3 regions of the Pseudomonas sp. GCEP-101 genome follow, and region 1 is predicted to be linked to each of the others. Evidence: riboswitches for the same ligand, from Rfam matches in the RefSeq annotation. Region 1 holds a riboswitch; each other region holds the start of a gene.
The links. Region 1 has a riboswitch for cobalamin ahead of N0B71_RS12375 (TonB-dependent receptor domain-containing protein). Riboswitches for the same ligand answer to the same signal wherever they lie in the genome.

Region 1 (4,796 bases):
GTTGCGGGTGCTGTCCCAGGCGATCAGGTCGTCGATCTCGGTGCGGTACAGCGAGGCCTCCAGGTGCGTGCCTTCGATGTTCCCGCGCCATTGCAGCTCGTAGGTCTTCGAGGTTTCGGCCTTGAGGTCCGGGTTGCTCGCGCCGGGGTAGTAGAGGTCGCTGAAGGTCGGCGCGCGGAAGCCTTCGCCGTAGCTGGCGATCCAGGTCTGGCTGTCGCCCACCGGCAGGCTGAAGGCGGCGTTCCAGCTGTTCTGGCTGCCATAGGCCTGGTTGTTGTCGTGGCGCAGGCCCAGTTCGGTGCCGAAGCTGTCGCCCTTGAAGCTGTGCTGGGCGAAGAAGGCGCGGTTGCTGCGCTGGTCGTCGGCGAAAGCGGTGCTGCCGTCGACCTTGTCCTCGTACCAGTCGGTGCCCAGGGCCAGCTGGTTGGCGTCGTCCAGTTGCAGGCGGTTGATCCAGCTCGCGGAGTGGCGAGTGGTTTCCAGCAGGCCGTTGTTCCAGCTGTCGGCGGCGCCCACGGCCTTGTTGCGGTCGAAGCTGCGGCCCAGCTCCAGGCGGCTGTTCCACATCGCCGTGAGCTGTCCGTCGAGGTAGGCGCTGTAGCTGCTGACGCGGAATTCGTCGCGGGGTGAGCCCGGTTCGACGTTGTAGGCGTCGTCGTATTCGTTCTTGCCGCGCTGGTCGTTGAGGTTCAGGCCGGCCTTCCAGTCTTCGCTGAAACGGTGGTCCAGGTTCAGGTGCACGGCCTTGTTGCGCTGGGCGTCGTCGTCGCTGTCGGCGCCGACGTTATCGCTGGTGCGGTCCCAGCCCTGGCTTTCGTCGAGGCTGCCACCGAGGTTGTAGCGGGTCTGCTCGTTGCCGCCGGAGAGGCTCAGGCTGCGCTCGAAGGTGCCGTGGCTGCCGGCGGCCAGGCGCACTTCCGGGTGCAGGCCGGCTTCGCCGCGGCGGGTGAAGATCTGGATGACCCCGCCGATGGCGTCGGCGCCGTACAGCGCGGAACGCGGGCCACGGGTCACTTCGACGCGCTCGATGCTGTCGATGCTCAGGTAGTCCAGGCGGGCGATGCCGCTGCTGGCCGAGGCGATGCGCTGGCCGTCCACCAGCACCAGGGTCTGCGCGGTGCTGGCGCCGCGCACGGAGTAGGAGACCACGCCGCCGGAGCTGCCCATCTGCACGCCGGGCACGCGGGCGAGCAGGGCGGGGACGCTGCGCACCTGCAGGCGTTCGATGTCGGCGCGGGTGAACACGCTGTTGGCCGAGGTGGCTTCGGCGCGCGGCTGGGCCTGGCGGGCGGAGGTGATCACCTGGTCGGAGAGCGTGTAGATGTCGCCAGCGGCGAAGGCCATGCCGGGCAGCAGGCTGGTGGCCAGGGCGAGTCGGGTCAGTTTCATGGAGCGTCCTCAAAAGCGGTCGGATGACTTTCGAGGAGGGCGTGGCAAGGGCGGCGGGCCGCACTTGACGGTGCGGCCCTCCGCAACACCTGTCGGGGCGTGTCGAGGGCGGTCTCCGGGCTGCCGACGTCACATCGCCGCCTTCCCGCAATCGTGCAGTGGCTCATGGCGATGCTGCGCTCCGCGAGGGGCGCGTCGGTTACCGTTGCGGGGGCAGCGCAGGTCTCTCACCTGCTTCCCGTTACCTCGAACGAAAACGGGCGCACCTTAGTCGGTGCGCCCGTCACTGGCAATACTCCGGAGGAGGGATGCGCCGATCGGTCTCAGCGCTTGCCCAGCGCCTCCAGCCGTGCCTTCACCGCCGCTTCGATGCCGGCGGCGTCCAGCCCGCACTCGGCGAGCATCTGCGCCGGCTTGGCGTGCTCGACGTAGTAGTCCGGCAGGCCCAGGTGCAGGATCGGCTGCTGGAGGTTCTCGCGGGCGAGGAATTCGCTGACGGCGGCGCCGGCGCCACCCATCACCGCGTTCTCCTCGACGGTCACCAGCAGCTCGTGGCTGGCGGCCAGCTGGCGCACCAGGTCCTCGTCCAGCGGCTTGACGAAGCGCATGTCGGCGACCGTCGCGTCGAACTGCTCGGCGACTTTCAGCGCGTCGGCCAGCTGCACGCCGAACACCAGGAAGGCGACCTTGCCGGCCTTGCCTTCGCGGCGCAGCACGCCCTTGCCGATCTCGACCGGTTCCAGCGCCGCCTCGATGGTGGCGTTGGGGCCGGTGCCGCGCGGGTAGCGCACCGCCGCCGGGCCTTCGAAGTGATGGCCGGTGGTGAGCAGCTTGCGCAGTTCGTTCTCGTCGCTGGGGGTCATCACCAGCATGCCGGGGATGCAGCGCAGGTAGGAGAGGTCGAAGCTGCCGGCGTGGGTCGGGCCGTCTTCGCCCACCAGGCCGGCGCGGTCGATGGCGAACAGCACGTCGAGGTTCTGCACCGCGACGTCATGGATCAGCTGGTCGTAGCCGCGCTGCAGGAAGGTGGAGTAGATCGCCACCACGGGCTTGGCGCCATCGCAGGCCATGCCGGCCGCCAGGGTCACGGCGTGCTGCTCGGCGATGGCGACATCGAAGTAGCGGTCCGGGAACTTGTCGGCGAAGGCGACCAGGTCGGAGCCTTCCTTCATCGCCGGGGTGATGCCGACCAGGCGCGGGTCTTGCGCGGCCATGTCGCACAGCCACTGGCCGAACACGCTGGAGTACTTCGGCCCGCCGGCCTTCTTCGGCACGGCGTGGGCCGGCGCGCCCTCGGGTTCGAGCTTGGTGATGGCGTGGTAGCCGATGGGGTCGATTTCCGCCGGGGCGAAGCCCTTGCCCTTCTTGGTCACCACGTGGAGGAACTGCGGGCCCTTGAGGTCGCGCATGTTGCGCAGGGTGGCGATGAGGGTCGGCAGGTCGTGACCGTCGATGGGGCCGATGTAGTTCCAGCCCAGCTCCTCGAAGAGCGTGCCGGGGACCAGCATGCCCTTGGCGTATTCCTCGGTGCGGCGGGCGATCTCCCAGGCGCCGGGCAGGCGCGAGAGCACCTTCTTGCTGCCTTCGCGCATGCTGCTGTAGGTGCGGCTGGAGAGGATCTTGGCCAGGTAGTTGGACAGGCCGCCGACGTTGTTGGAGATCGACATGTCGTTGTCGTTGAGGATCACCAGCATGTCGGCCTTGACCTCCGACGCGTGGTTGAGCGCCTCGAAGGCCATGCCGGCGGTCAGTGCGCCGTCGCCGATCACCGCCACCGACTTGCGGCTGGAGCCCTGCATGCGGGCGGCGATGGCCATCCCCAGGGCGGCGCTGATGGAGGTGCTGGAGTGACCGACGCCAAAGGTGTCGTACTCGCTTTCGGAGCGGCGCGGGAAGGCGGCCAGGCCGTCCTTCTGGCGCAGGCTGGCCATGCGCTCGCGGCGGCCGGTGAGGATCTTGTGCGGGTAGGCCTGGTGGCCCACGTCCCACACCAGACGGTCGTCCGGGGTATCGAAGACGTAGTGCAGGGCGACCGTCAGTTCGATCACGCCCAGGCCTGCACCGAAGTGGCCGCCGGTCTGGCCGACGCTGTACAGCAGGTACTGGCGCAGTTCGTCAGCGAGGGTCAGCAGCTCCGCTTCGCCCAGGCGACGCAGCTCGACCGGCGTGCTGGCGCGGTCGAGCAGGGGCGTGGCAGGGCGCTCGCGGGGAATCTCGTGAAACGTCGTGGGCATCAGGCTGATCGTTATGAGAAGGCAAAGATGCGGAAGTTTACCTGATGCGCTGGAATGGCCCAAGCAACGTAGGGCCAATCCTTCGGACGACCGGATAGTCGGGAAATGGCCCACGGGCTGTGCCGAAATCGTCGTCGGCACTGGCGATTGCGCGCAAGCGGTCGCCGGCGCGAGACGCCATGGTAGACGGCACTACCGACCGGCGGCGGTTTGCCGCAGGCATTCGCAGCGACCTGAGGAGAATGGCGTGGCCCGACTGAGCCTGGATGAACTGCGCGAACTGTCGGTGGCGATCCTGCGCCACCACGGCTTCAGCGAACCCCACGTGCAGGCGGTGACCGACACCGTGCTGGCCGGCGAGCGCGATGGCTGTACGTCCCACGGCGTGTGGCGGCTGCTGGGCTGCATCCACACGGTGCGCGCCGGCAAGGTGGTTCGCGACGCCGTGCCGGAATTGTCAGAGCCGGCGCCGGCCATCGTGCGGGTGGATGCCCGGGGCGGCTTTTCCCAGTGCGCCTTCGACCTGGGCCTGCCGGCACTGGTGGCGAAGGCACGCAGCCAGGGCCTGGCGGCACTGGCGATCAACCATTGCGTGCATTTTTCGGCGCTGTGGGTGGAGATCGAGCGGATCACCGCCCAGGGCCTGGTGGCGCTGGCGGTCACCCCGGCCCAGGCCTACGTGGCGCCGGCCGGCGGCATCCGGCCCTTGTTCGGCACCAACCCCATCGCCTTCGGCTGGCCGCGTGAGGGCAAGGATCCTTATGTGTTCGACTTCGCCACCACGGTGGTGGCGCGCGGGGAAATCCAGCTGCACGAGCGCGAGGGCAAGGCGATTCCGCTGGGCTGGGGCATCGACGCCCAGGGCAACCCCAGCACCGACCCGAGCGCCGTACTCGACGGCGCCATGCTGACCTTCGGCGGGCACAAGGGCTCGGCGCTGGCGACCATGGTGGAGTTGATCGCCGGCCCCCTGATCGGCGACCTGACCAGTGCCGAGTCGTCGGTGTTCGACGAGGGGACCAAGTCCTCGCCCTACCACGGGGAGATGCTGCTCGCGCTCGACCCGGCTCGCTTCCTGGGGGCGGACGCGGCGCAGCACCTGGCGCGCGCCGAGACGCTGTTCGAATCCATTGTCGACATGGGCGCGCGCCTGCCCTCCCAGCGGCGCTTCGC
Region 2 (4,796 bases), 130 kb from region 1:
CTGCGCCAGCAGCGCGACGATCTCGTCCAGGTTCAGCTCGGCGGTGTTCACCACGCGCTCGGCGCGATGCCCTTCCAGCACGGCCGGCGGCACCAGCGAACCGGCGTAGAGGATCACCGGGCAGCAGCGGATCAGCCGCTGGCCCTTCACCGTGATGAGTTCCGGGTCGCCCGGGCCGGCGCCGATGAAATAGACCGTCATGGCTGCTCCTGTGCGGATTCGACGGGAATGAAGGCCAGCGCGCAGGTGGCCTGCTCGCTGCGCCGCTTGCCCACCAGCAGGCGGGCCGGTGCGCCGGCCTGGGCCTCGGCCTGCAACAGCGCGGCGGCTTCGGCCACGCTGGCCGTGCCGGTGGCGGCGCGTACGCTGTCGGAAGGGTCGCCCAGGCGCGCTTCGCAGGCCGCCAGCTGCTGTGGCGTGAACAGCACCAGCGGCAGGTCAAGGGCCGCCGCCAGGGCGCTGAGCCCCGCTTCGTCGGCCTTCAGCGTGGCGCTGGCCAGGGCAGTGAGCATCGACTCGTCGAGCCCCGCCTCGGCCAGCGTGGCCTGCAGCAACGCGCGCAGTTCATCGAGCGGGCAGCCACGGCGGCAACCGAGGCCGGCAACCAGCGTCATGGTCGCTCTCCTTGAAGATGACAATAAAAACCCCGCAGCGGCCGGGCCGGCTGCGGGGTCGAGCATAGCCCCCGGATCAGGCCTGCGGCGTGAATCGGCGGAACAGCCAGGCGGCGACCAGCCCCAGCGCCACCCAGAACACCGCGTTGGTGACCAGCGAGGCGAGGATGAACTCGTGGGCCAGGCTTTCCGGCGCGAGGCTGGAGTGCACCTCCGGTTGCGGCGCGCCGATCACGTGCGGCACCACCAGCAAGGCCAGGCCAACGCTGCGCAGCGCCCAGTGGCGGCCGAACACCAGCAGAGCGAGGCCGGCGGCGGTGGCAGCGGCAGTGCCGATCCACCAGGTCTGCCGCAGGCTCAGGTCGGCGGCGGCGGTGCCGGGGACTTCCGGAGGCAGGCCGAGGGACGGCGCCAGGGTGAACACCGCAAAGCCGGCCAGGCCCCAGAACAGGCCCTCGGACGTCTTGCCCGGCTCGCGCAGGGTGAACAGGCCGGCCAGCATCAGCGCAAAGCCCACCGCGACCACCAGGTTGCCGCCGGTGGTGGAGAGGATGCGCTGCCAGCCGTCTTCCGGCTCCCAGGCTTGCGAATCATGGTGATGGTCGGCGACGGCACCTTCAGCGTGCTCGTGGCTGTGCTCGGCCATTGCCACCGGTTCGGACTTTTCGTAGGTCTCCGCCTTGAGGATCAGCGGGGACACCCACAGCAGCTGGACCACGGTCAGCACCAGCGCCGCGATCAGACCGGCGAAACCGGCGGTCTGGGCGATACGTTTGATCATTCGCTCTTTCCTTCTTTCTTCTGCGAGCCATCGAATCGAGCGAGCTAGAGCCAGTCAAGGCGGAGGATCGCCGGGGACGCGCAGTGGACTGCTGTCCATGAGCAGTCCACGGCGATTTTCCAGCGCAGCCCGGCCGACGCGCAGCCGATTGAACTCAGAACCGCGTCAGTGGCAGGGGAAGCCCGCACTATGACGGGTATCGTGGGCGGCGTTGTGCACCGCTTCCAGATGCGAGAAGCCGGCGAAATACACCAGCAGCGCACCGAGCAGGCTGGCGCCGATGGCCAGGCTGATGCGCTTGGAAAGGGGGATGGAAGTGCTCGACGCCTGTTGCGCCAGGATGCTGCTGGACATGAACGTTCCCTCTGAAACTTGAGTAGAGAACGCAGAGGTTGAACGCATTCGAACGCGCCGGATCGGTCGCGCCACGGCCTGCGCCCGCCCACCGCGGGTTTGCCAAAAACGAAGGATTCCAGGCCGGTCTCCGGGCTTGCGATGACAGCCGGCTGGCTGGGCGGGTCAGCCTTCCCATGCGCGAGCACAGTGGCTACCGATGACCCTTCATTCGCTTACCGTTGCGGGGGCAGCGCCGGACTGGTCCTTGCGGACGCACCGGCTTCCCGTTTCACCTCGCGCGCGTCGGCGCGAGACACCTGGAACCGCGCTAGCTGACCACGACCGCCCGGCAGCGTCAACCACGGCCGAACCGATCCCCGGCGATTGACCGCCCCGCTCACGCTGCGTAGCCTTCCTCCCTTCGAGGTTCTCCGGCGCTGGCCGGAGCTAAGAGGGAACGTGGAAATCTTCGGATGCGCCACGGCTGCCCCCGCAACTGTGAACAGCCTGTTCTTTCACACGCCACTGCCGACCACGGCGGGAAGGCGAAGGAACACGACAGGGCTGTGAGCCAGGAGACCTGCCTCGTGACTGGTTTTCGATCTGCTGCGCGTCGGCCATGCTGCGTGGGAGGATCGTCGTGGACTGCTCATTGACTACAGTCAACTCCGCGTCCCCGACGACCCTCCGCCTTGCCTGGCTCTAGCTCGCGAGATCCGGAACCGGTTCGTTATGAACAGACAACCGGGCGGGGTGATCCGGTGGCGACCTTCGTTGCGCGGCGAACCCGCGCGCGCGCCCTTCATCCGCCTTCCAACTCCCGCTTGCGAGGCGCGCATGAAAACCCTGGCCAAACTCCCCGTCACCATCGTCACCGGCTTCCTCGGCGCCGGCAAAACCACGCTGCTCCGCCACATGCTGGACAACGCCGAAGGCCGCCGCATCGCGGTGATCGTCAACGAATTCGGCGAGCTGGGTATCGACGGCGACATCCTCAAGCAGTGCTCCATCGGCTGCAGCGAAGAAGAGGCGGTCGGCCGCGTCTTCGAGCTGGCCAACGGCTGCCTGTGCTGCACCGTGCAGGAAGAATTCTTCCCGGTGATGCGCGAGCTGGTGGCACGTCGTGGCGACCTCGACCAGATCCTCATCGAGACCTCGGGCCTGGCCCTGCCCAAGCCGCTGGTGCAGGCCTTCCAGTGGCCGGAAATCCGCAACGCCTGCACCGTCGACGCGGTGATCACCGTGGTCGACAGCCCGGCCGTGGCCGCCGGCACCTTCGCCGCCCACCCCGAGCAGGTGGACCAGCAGCGCCAGCAGGACCCGAACCTGGACCACGAATCGCCGCTGCACGAGCTCTTCGAGGACCAGTTGGCGAGTGCCGACCTGGTGGTACTGAACAAGGCCGACCTGCTGGATGCCGAGGCGCTGGCCCGCGTGCGCGCCGAAGTCGCCGAGGAGCTGCCGCCGGCGGTGAAGATCGTCGAAGCCAACTCCGGCCAGCTGCCGCTCTCCGTGCTGCTGGGCCTGAACGCCGAGGCCGAGCTGCACATCGACAGCCGCCCCACTCACCACGACCACGAAGGCCATGAAGACCACGACCACGACGAGTTCGACTCCTTCCACGTCGACCTGCCGGAAGTGGAAGAGCGTGCCCTGCTCGATGCGCTGAGCGCGCTGGTCGAGCGTCACGCCATCCTGCGCATCAAGGGCTTCGTCGCCATTCCCGGCAAGCCCATGCGCCTCCTGGTACAGGGCGTCGGCAAGCGCTTCGACAAACACTTCGACCGCGCCTGGCGCAGTGATGAGCCCCGCGGCACGCGCCTGGTGGTGATCGGCCAGGAGCTGGATCAGGCCGTCATCGCCAACGAGCTGCGTACCGCCCTGACTTGATGACGTCGTAGGGTGGCGTGGAGCGCAGCGATACCCACCGCCAATGATGGTTATCGCTGCGCTCCACCCATCCTACGACCGTGCAATCCCCCTGTAGGAGCGAGCTTGCTCGCGAACCGCAGCCCCGCTGCGGAGGTTTGTTCGCGAGCAAGCTCGCTCCTACGAAAAACCGAAAACCGAGCAAGCCTCATGCACCTGCTGCGCACCCAACCCGGCGGCTTCGTCCCCGACGACGGCATCGCCCACCTGGCCCAGACGCCCGCCGAGCTGGTGATCCTCTGCAGCGGCGACTCGCACCTGGCGCTGCTCGCCGAGGCCGCACGCGCGCTGCCGGAGGACTACCCGAGCCTGCGCCTGGCCAACCCCATGCAGTTGCAGAACCACGCCTCGGTGGACCTCTACGTCGACGAGGTGCTGCAGCACGCGAAGGTCATCCTGATCTCGGTGCACGGTGGCGTCGGCTACTGGCGCTACGGCATGGAGCAATTGGCGGCGCTGGCCGAGCGCGGCGCCACGCTGATCGCGGTGCCGGGCGACGACAAGCCCGACCCGGAACTCAGCGCGCTGTGCAGCGTCGCGCCGCAGGATGCCGAGCGCCTCTGGCAGTACCTGCGCCAGGGCGGCATGGACAACGCACGGCAGTTCTTCGCCTGCCTGGCCGACCGACACCTGCAACGCGACTATGCGTGGAGCGAACCCCGGACGCTGCCGCGCGTGGCGGTCTATCACCCGCACGTCGGCAGCTGCGACCTCGCCCGCTGGCAGGCGGACTGGAACCCCGCCTGCCCGGTCGCCGCGCTGCTGTTCTATCGCACCCACCTGCAGGCAGCGAACACCGGCTTCATCGACACCTTCTGCGAACGCCTGCAGGCCCAGGGCATCAACCCGCTGCCCATCGCCGTGGCCAGCCTCAAGGAAGCCGCCTGCCTGGACGCGGTGGAAACCCTGCTCGACAGCGCGGACGCCGAGCTGATCATCAACACCACCGGCTTCGCCCAGTCGAACCCGGAGGCGCCGCAGGACCGGCCGTTCAGGCGCGACGTGCCGGTGCTGCAAGCCATCTGCTCGCTGGACAACCACGACCTCTGGCGCGCCAACCCACAAGGCCTCGGCCCGCGCGACCTGGCCATGCACATCGCGCTGCCGGAGCTGGACGGTCGCCTCATCACCCGGCC
Region 3 (4,796 bases), 580 kb from region 1:
GTGCCCAACGAGGTGGTGGGTTTCATGGTCCAGGAGGGGCTGAGCGCCATTGGCGCCTGGCGCAGGCACCTGGGGCTGACCCAGGCGGAAGTCGCCAGGCGAATGGGCATCAGCCAGCCCGCCTATGCCCAGCAGGAAGCCGCGACCCGGCCGCGCAAACCGACGCGGGAAAAGGTCGCGAAGGCGCTGGGGATTCACGCCGACCTGCTGGATCTCTGAGCGGTCAGATCCAGCGATCATTCTCCGCCGTGCGTTCGCCGCCCTGGTCGCCGGTGTTCAGCACGCCGCGCGGTTCGATGAGCATCACCTGCACTTCGTGCTCGGCATAGGGCTTGTGCTCTACGCCGCGCGGCACCACGTACAGCTCGCCGGCGCGCAGGGTCAGCGGGCCGTCGCGGAAGTCGATGCGCAACTCGCCGTCGAGCACGATGAAGGTTTCGTCGGTGTCGGCGTGGCTGTGCCAGACGAAGTCGCCGTGCAGCTTCACGACCTTGAACTGGTAGTCGTTCATCTCGGCGATCACCCGCGGCTGCCAGGTGTCAGTGATGCGGCCGAGCTTGTCCTGCAGGTTGATCGGTTGGCGTTGGGTCACGGTGTGTTGCTCCTTGAAATCGGTCTGCCGACACTACGACCCGTCGGGCGAGCCATCTTGCAGGAACTTGCGCTTGGCTGTCGGTCGCCGCGGCGGGCTGGGCGGGGAAAAGCGCGCGACTATGCTCAGAGCATTGCGCTCGTTGCTGCTCGGAGATCGCCATGTCCACACCTTTTCCCGTTACCCGCCCCAGCGTCATTCCCTGCCTGCGCTACCGCGATGCGCCCCAGGCCATCGACTGGCTGTGCGCCACGTTCGGCTTCCAGCGGCAACTGGTGGTCGCCGATGACCACGGCGGTATCGCCCACGCGCAGTTGGCCCTGGCCGACGGCAGCGGGCTGGTGATGCTCGGCTCGCTGCACGACAACGAATACGGCCGGCTGATGCGCCAGCCCGACGAGATCGGCGGCTGCACCCAGAGCATCTACGTGGTGGTGAAAGACGCCGAAGTCGTGTATCGCGCGGCCGTCGACGCCGGCGCGCAGATCGTCATCGACATCAAGGACGAGGACTACGGCGGCCAGGGCTTCACCTGCCGCGACCCGGAAGGGCACATCTGGAGTTTCGGCACCTACGATCCCTGGCACTGAGGGCGCCCGCGCCGCGCCTGCAACATCCTGCCCAACCCCCGCGCTTGACGCTTTCCGCCAGCCGATGTTCAGATGCCTCCCGTTTCAGGTGCCCCCCGCCGCCGTGCGTGGGGTGAAACGGGAAGCCGGTGCGTCGCCTTCGTGCGATCAGTCCGGCGCTGCCCCCGCAACGGTAAGCGAGCGGAGCATCCACGAGGCCACTGTGCTCAGGCATGGGAAGGCGGATGTTCCACGACCCTCGCAAGCCCGGAGACCGGCCTGGAACCTGTTTGGCAAACCCGCGGTGGGCGGGCGTGAGCCGGTCCCCGGGCGCGCTCGTTCCGGGCCTCGCTGCGCCGCCTGCGAAATCCCGATTTCGAGGCGATCACCTTGCAACACTCTCCCGACCTGAACCGGCGCGCGCTGCGCTGGAGTCCCGTTCTGTTCCTCTGCACGCTCGGCTCGCCGCTCGCGGCGGCGCCACTGGACCTGGCCGACGAAGTCGTCAGCGCGCCATCGGTGGAATCCACCACGGTAGCCGACATGGCCCGCTACGGCAGCCGGCTTGAGGTCATCGACCGCCAGCAGATCGAACGCGCCGGCCCCGGCGCCGACCTCACCCGCGTGCTGCAGATGTATGTGCCCGGCCTGTTCGTCGCGCCGAAGAACGGCCCGTTCGATTACGGCACCTACTCGCTGCTGGGCGGACGCAACGACGACACGCTGATCCTGCTGGACGGTGTGCGCCTGAACAACCGCCTCTACGGCGGCATCTACCTCGATACCCTGCCGACCACCGCGGTGGAGCGCATCGAGGTGCTCAAGGGCGGCCAGGGCTTGCTGTTTGGCACGCAGGCGGTATCCGGGGTGATCAACATCATCACCCGCAGCGCGCGCAGCCGCGTGGCATCCGGGGAAGTGAACCTCGGCCTGGACACTTTCAAGGGCCGCAGCGGAGACGCCCGCGCCGAGCAGATCGTGCAGACCGGCCTGGGCGACCTCGGGCTGATGGCCTACGTCAGCCACAACCGCTCCGACGGCTACCAGCCGTACCGCGACCGCGACATGACCGACACGCTGAGCGACAAGCGCCGCTCCTACGACGTCAACGTGTTCGGCGCCAAGGCCATCCAGGCCATCGGTGAGGCCTCGCGGCTGGAGCTGTTCTACCAGAATGCCGACGCCGCGCTGGATTTCGCCCGGCCCACCGCCAACCGCCACACCCGCAACAACCGCGTGCAGCAGATCGCCACGGCGACCTTCCAGCAGCGCGTCGGCGACGACTTCAGCTGGTTCGCCAAGACCCACCTCAACGACTGGGACACCCGTTACGACCGCGTCTACAACCTGCAGGGCGGCGGCACCCAGGTGCTCAACCACAACGACTACTGGGGCTTCACCGACTGGGGCGCGCAGCTCGAAGGCAAGGCGACGCTGGCGGGCGGCCACGAACTGGTCCTGGGCAATGACAACCAGTGGTACAAGGGCCAGGACGATGTGCTGATCATCGACAACCAGCAGGCCGAGTCCCACGCGCTCTATGCCCAACTGCGGCCGAGCATCGCGGCGCTGCCCGACTGGCACCCGAGCCTGGGGGTGCGCCGCGAGGCGATCGCCGGCGGCGAGGGCGCCACCGTGTGGATGCTCACCTCGCTCTATGACCTCACCCGGCAGCTGAAGCTGCGCGGCCAGTTCGGCACCGCCTTCAAGCTGCCCACCGCCGAGCAGCTGTTCGTCAACGAACCGGGCGAGGAAGTCGGCAACCGCGACCTCAAGCCCGAGCGCAGCCGCAACGCCGAGCTGGGCCTGGACTACACCGGCGAGCTGTTCGACCAGCCGTGGAGCGGCAGCGTCACGCTGTTCCGCCGCGAGATCACCGACCTCATCACCCTCGCCGGCGACCAGTGGGTGAACGGCAACGGCGAGATCACCGTGCGCGGGGCCGAAGCCAGCGGCCAGTGGCAGCTCGGTCGGCGCTGGCAGCTCTGGGCCGACGCCACGCGCAACCTGGTGGACAGCCGCGAGGGCGTGGCGGTGAACAACATCCCGCAGTTCTTCGCCCGCCTGCGCCTGGGCTACGACGACAGCCAGTGGGGGGCGGGGCTTGCCACGCGCTATGTCGGCTCCATCGTCAGCGCCCAGGGGGATGACTACGGCCACTACACGGTGCTCGACGGCGACGCCTACCGCTACCTCGATGCCGCCCGCGCACACCGCCTGAGCCTGCTGCTGGAGAACCTGCTGGACCGCGACTACGCCACCGGCCGCACCAGCAACGGCCTCCGCCAGGTGGACAACCTTGGCCGGCCGCGCACGGCCGAGCTGCGCTACACCTTCAGCTTCTGATGAAGGCCATCCTGTTGGTCGGCCCGCTGGCCGGCGCCCAGGGCGAGCGCCTGCTCCGCGAGGTGTCGACGCGTCTGGCCGATGTCGAGTGCGTCGACACCGGCGACGGTTTCGAAGGGCTGTGGACGCGCCTGCGCGCGGGGTTTGCCGAGCGTCAAGACGTGCTGCTGGTGGACCTCGAACCGAGCGCTGATGGCGCCTACCTCGACTGGCTGTGCGCCGAAGTGGCGGCGCTGCAGGCGCATTATCCGCAGGCGCCGGTGGCGAACGTCACCGCCTCGGCGCTGGGCCGGCGCGGGCTGGAAGCGGCGGCGGTGCTGGCGGCGATCGAGGACCCGGCGCAGCGGCTGGAGTGCCGGGACGTCGGCGCCGTGCCCGCGCAGCCGGACTGGCGGGCGCCGCCGCCGCACCGCCGTCACCTGTTCCTCTGCACCGGGCCGCGCTGCGTGCGCCGCGGTGCGCTGCCACTGTGGAAGACCCTGCGCCGCGAGCTGGTCCGCCTCGATCTGCACGAGAATGCCGAGGGCGCCTTGCTGACCCGCACCGGCTGCCAGTTCCCGTGTAACCGCGGGCCGCTGCTGACGGTGTATCCCGAGCGGGTCTGGTATGGCCTGCGCAGCGACGAGCAGGTGTGCCGGGTGGTGGCCGAGCACCTGCGCGATGGCGTGCCCGTGGCGGAGCTGCGGGTGGACGAGCCATGAGGCGCCTGCTCTTGGTAGGAGCAAGCTCGCTCGCGAACCGCTTGACGCACAGTGGCTCGAAGGTAGGAGCGCGCCATGCGCGCGATCGCGGGCGTGGCCCGCTCCTACAGGGGGCGCTGCTGTTCGCAATCTTGCTTGCCACGACGACGGCCGCCGCACAGGACTACCGCAACTGCGCCCAGACCTGGCAGCTCGATCACCCGCCGCAGCGCATCCTCGCCCTCAACCAGCACGCCGCCGATTTGCTGCTGGAGCTGGGCGCCGGAAAGCGACTGATCGGCGTGGCCTACATCGATGACGACCTGGACGTCAGCGACGGCCATTATCGCGGCGTACCGCTGCTGGCGCGGCTGTATCCCTCGGCCGAAGCGGTGTACGCGCAGCGCCCGGACCTGGTGGTGGCCGGCTTCGCCTCGGCGTTCCGGCTGGGCAACCTGTCCCGCGGGGAACTGGCCGGCCACGGCGTCGCCAGCTACCTGCTGGAGGCCGGATGCGGCGTGTGGCAGGACGATCTGTTCGCGGGCGTCGAGACGGACCTGAGCACCTTGGGCAAGCTGCTCGACGAGCCACAACGGGCGCAGGAACTGA

Region 2: linked by a shared signal. The riboswitch ahead of N0B71_RS11750 (CbtB-domain containing protein) and the one ahead of N0B71_RS12375 (TonB-dependent receptor domain-containing protein) in region 1 are both predicted to bind cobalamin.
Region 3: linked by a shared signal. The riboswitch ahead of N0B71_RS15015 (TonB-dependent receptor plug domain-containing protein) and the one ahead of N0B71_RS12375 (TonB-dependent receptor domain-containing protein) in region 1 are both predicted to bind cobalamin.

The regions. Positions count from the first base shown of each region.
Region 1 covers NZ_CP104011.1:2,698,664-2,703,459, forward strand. Annotated here, with positions in the region: gene N0B71_RS12375 (TonB-dependent receptor domain-containing protein) at 1-1,389, opposite strand, end outside; cobalamin riboswitch at 1,495-1,658, opposite strand; gene dxs (1-deoxy-D-xylulose-5-phosphate synthase) at 1,713-3,623, opposite strand; gene N0B71_RS12385 (Ldh family oxidoreductase) at 3,871-4,796, shown strand, end outside.
Region 2 covers NZ_CP104011.1:2,571,501-2,576,296, reverse strand. Annotated here, with positions in the region: gene cobM (precorrin-4 C(11)-methyltransferase) at 1-201, opposite strand, end outside; gene N0B71_RS11760 (cobalamin biosynthesis protein) at 198-614, opposite strand; gene N0B71_RS11755 (CbtA family protein) at 691-1,395, opposite strand; gene N0B71_RS11750 (CbtB-domain containing protein) at 1,561-1,749, opposite strand; cobalamin riboswitch at 1,854-2,067, opposite strand; cobalamin riboswitch at 2,139-2,333, shown strand; gene cobW (cobalamin biosynthesis protein CobW) at 2,569-3,621, shown strand; gene cobN (cobaltochelatase subunit CobN) at 3,811-4,796, shown strand, end outside.
Region 3 covers NZ_CP104011.1:3,283,659-3,288,454, forward strand. Annotated here, with positions in the region: gene N0B71_RS15000 (helix-turn-helix domain-containing protein) at 1-219, shown strand, start outside; gene N0B71_RS15005 (cupin domain-containing protein) at 224-592, opposite strand; gene N0B71_RS15010 (VOC family protein) at 754-1,182, shown strand; cobalamin riboswitch at 1,252-1,458, shown strand; gene N0B71_RS15015 (TonB-dependent receptor plug domain-containing protein) at 1,552-3,507, shown strand; gene N0B71_RS15020 ((2Fe-2S) ferredoxin domain-containing protein) at 3,507-4,208, shown strand; gene N0B71_RS15025 (ABC transporter substrate-binding protein) at 4,340-4,796, shown strand, end outside.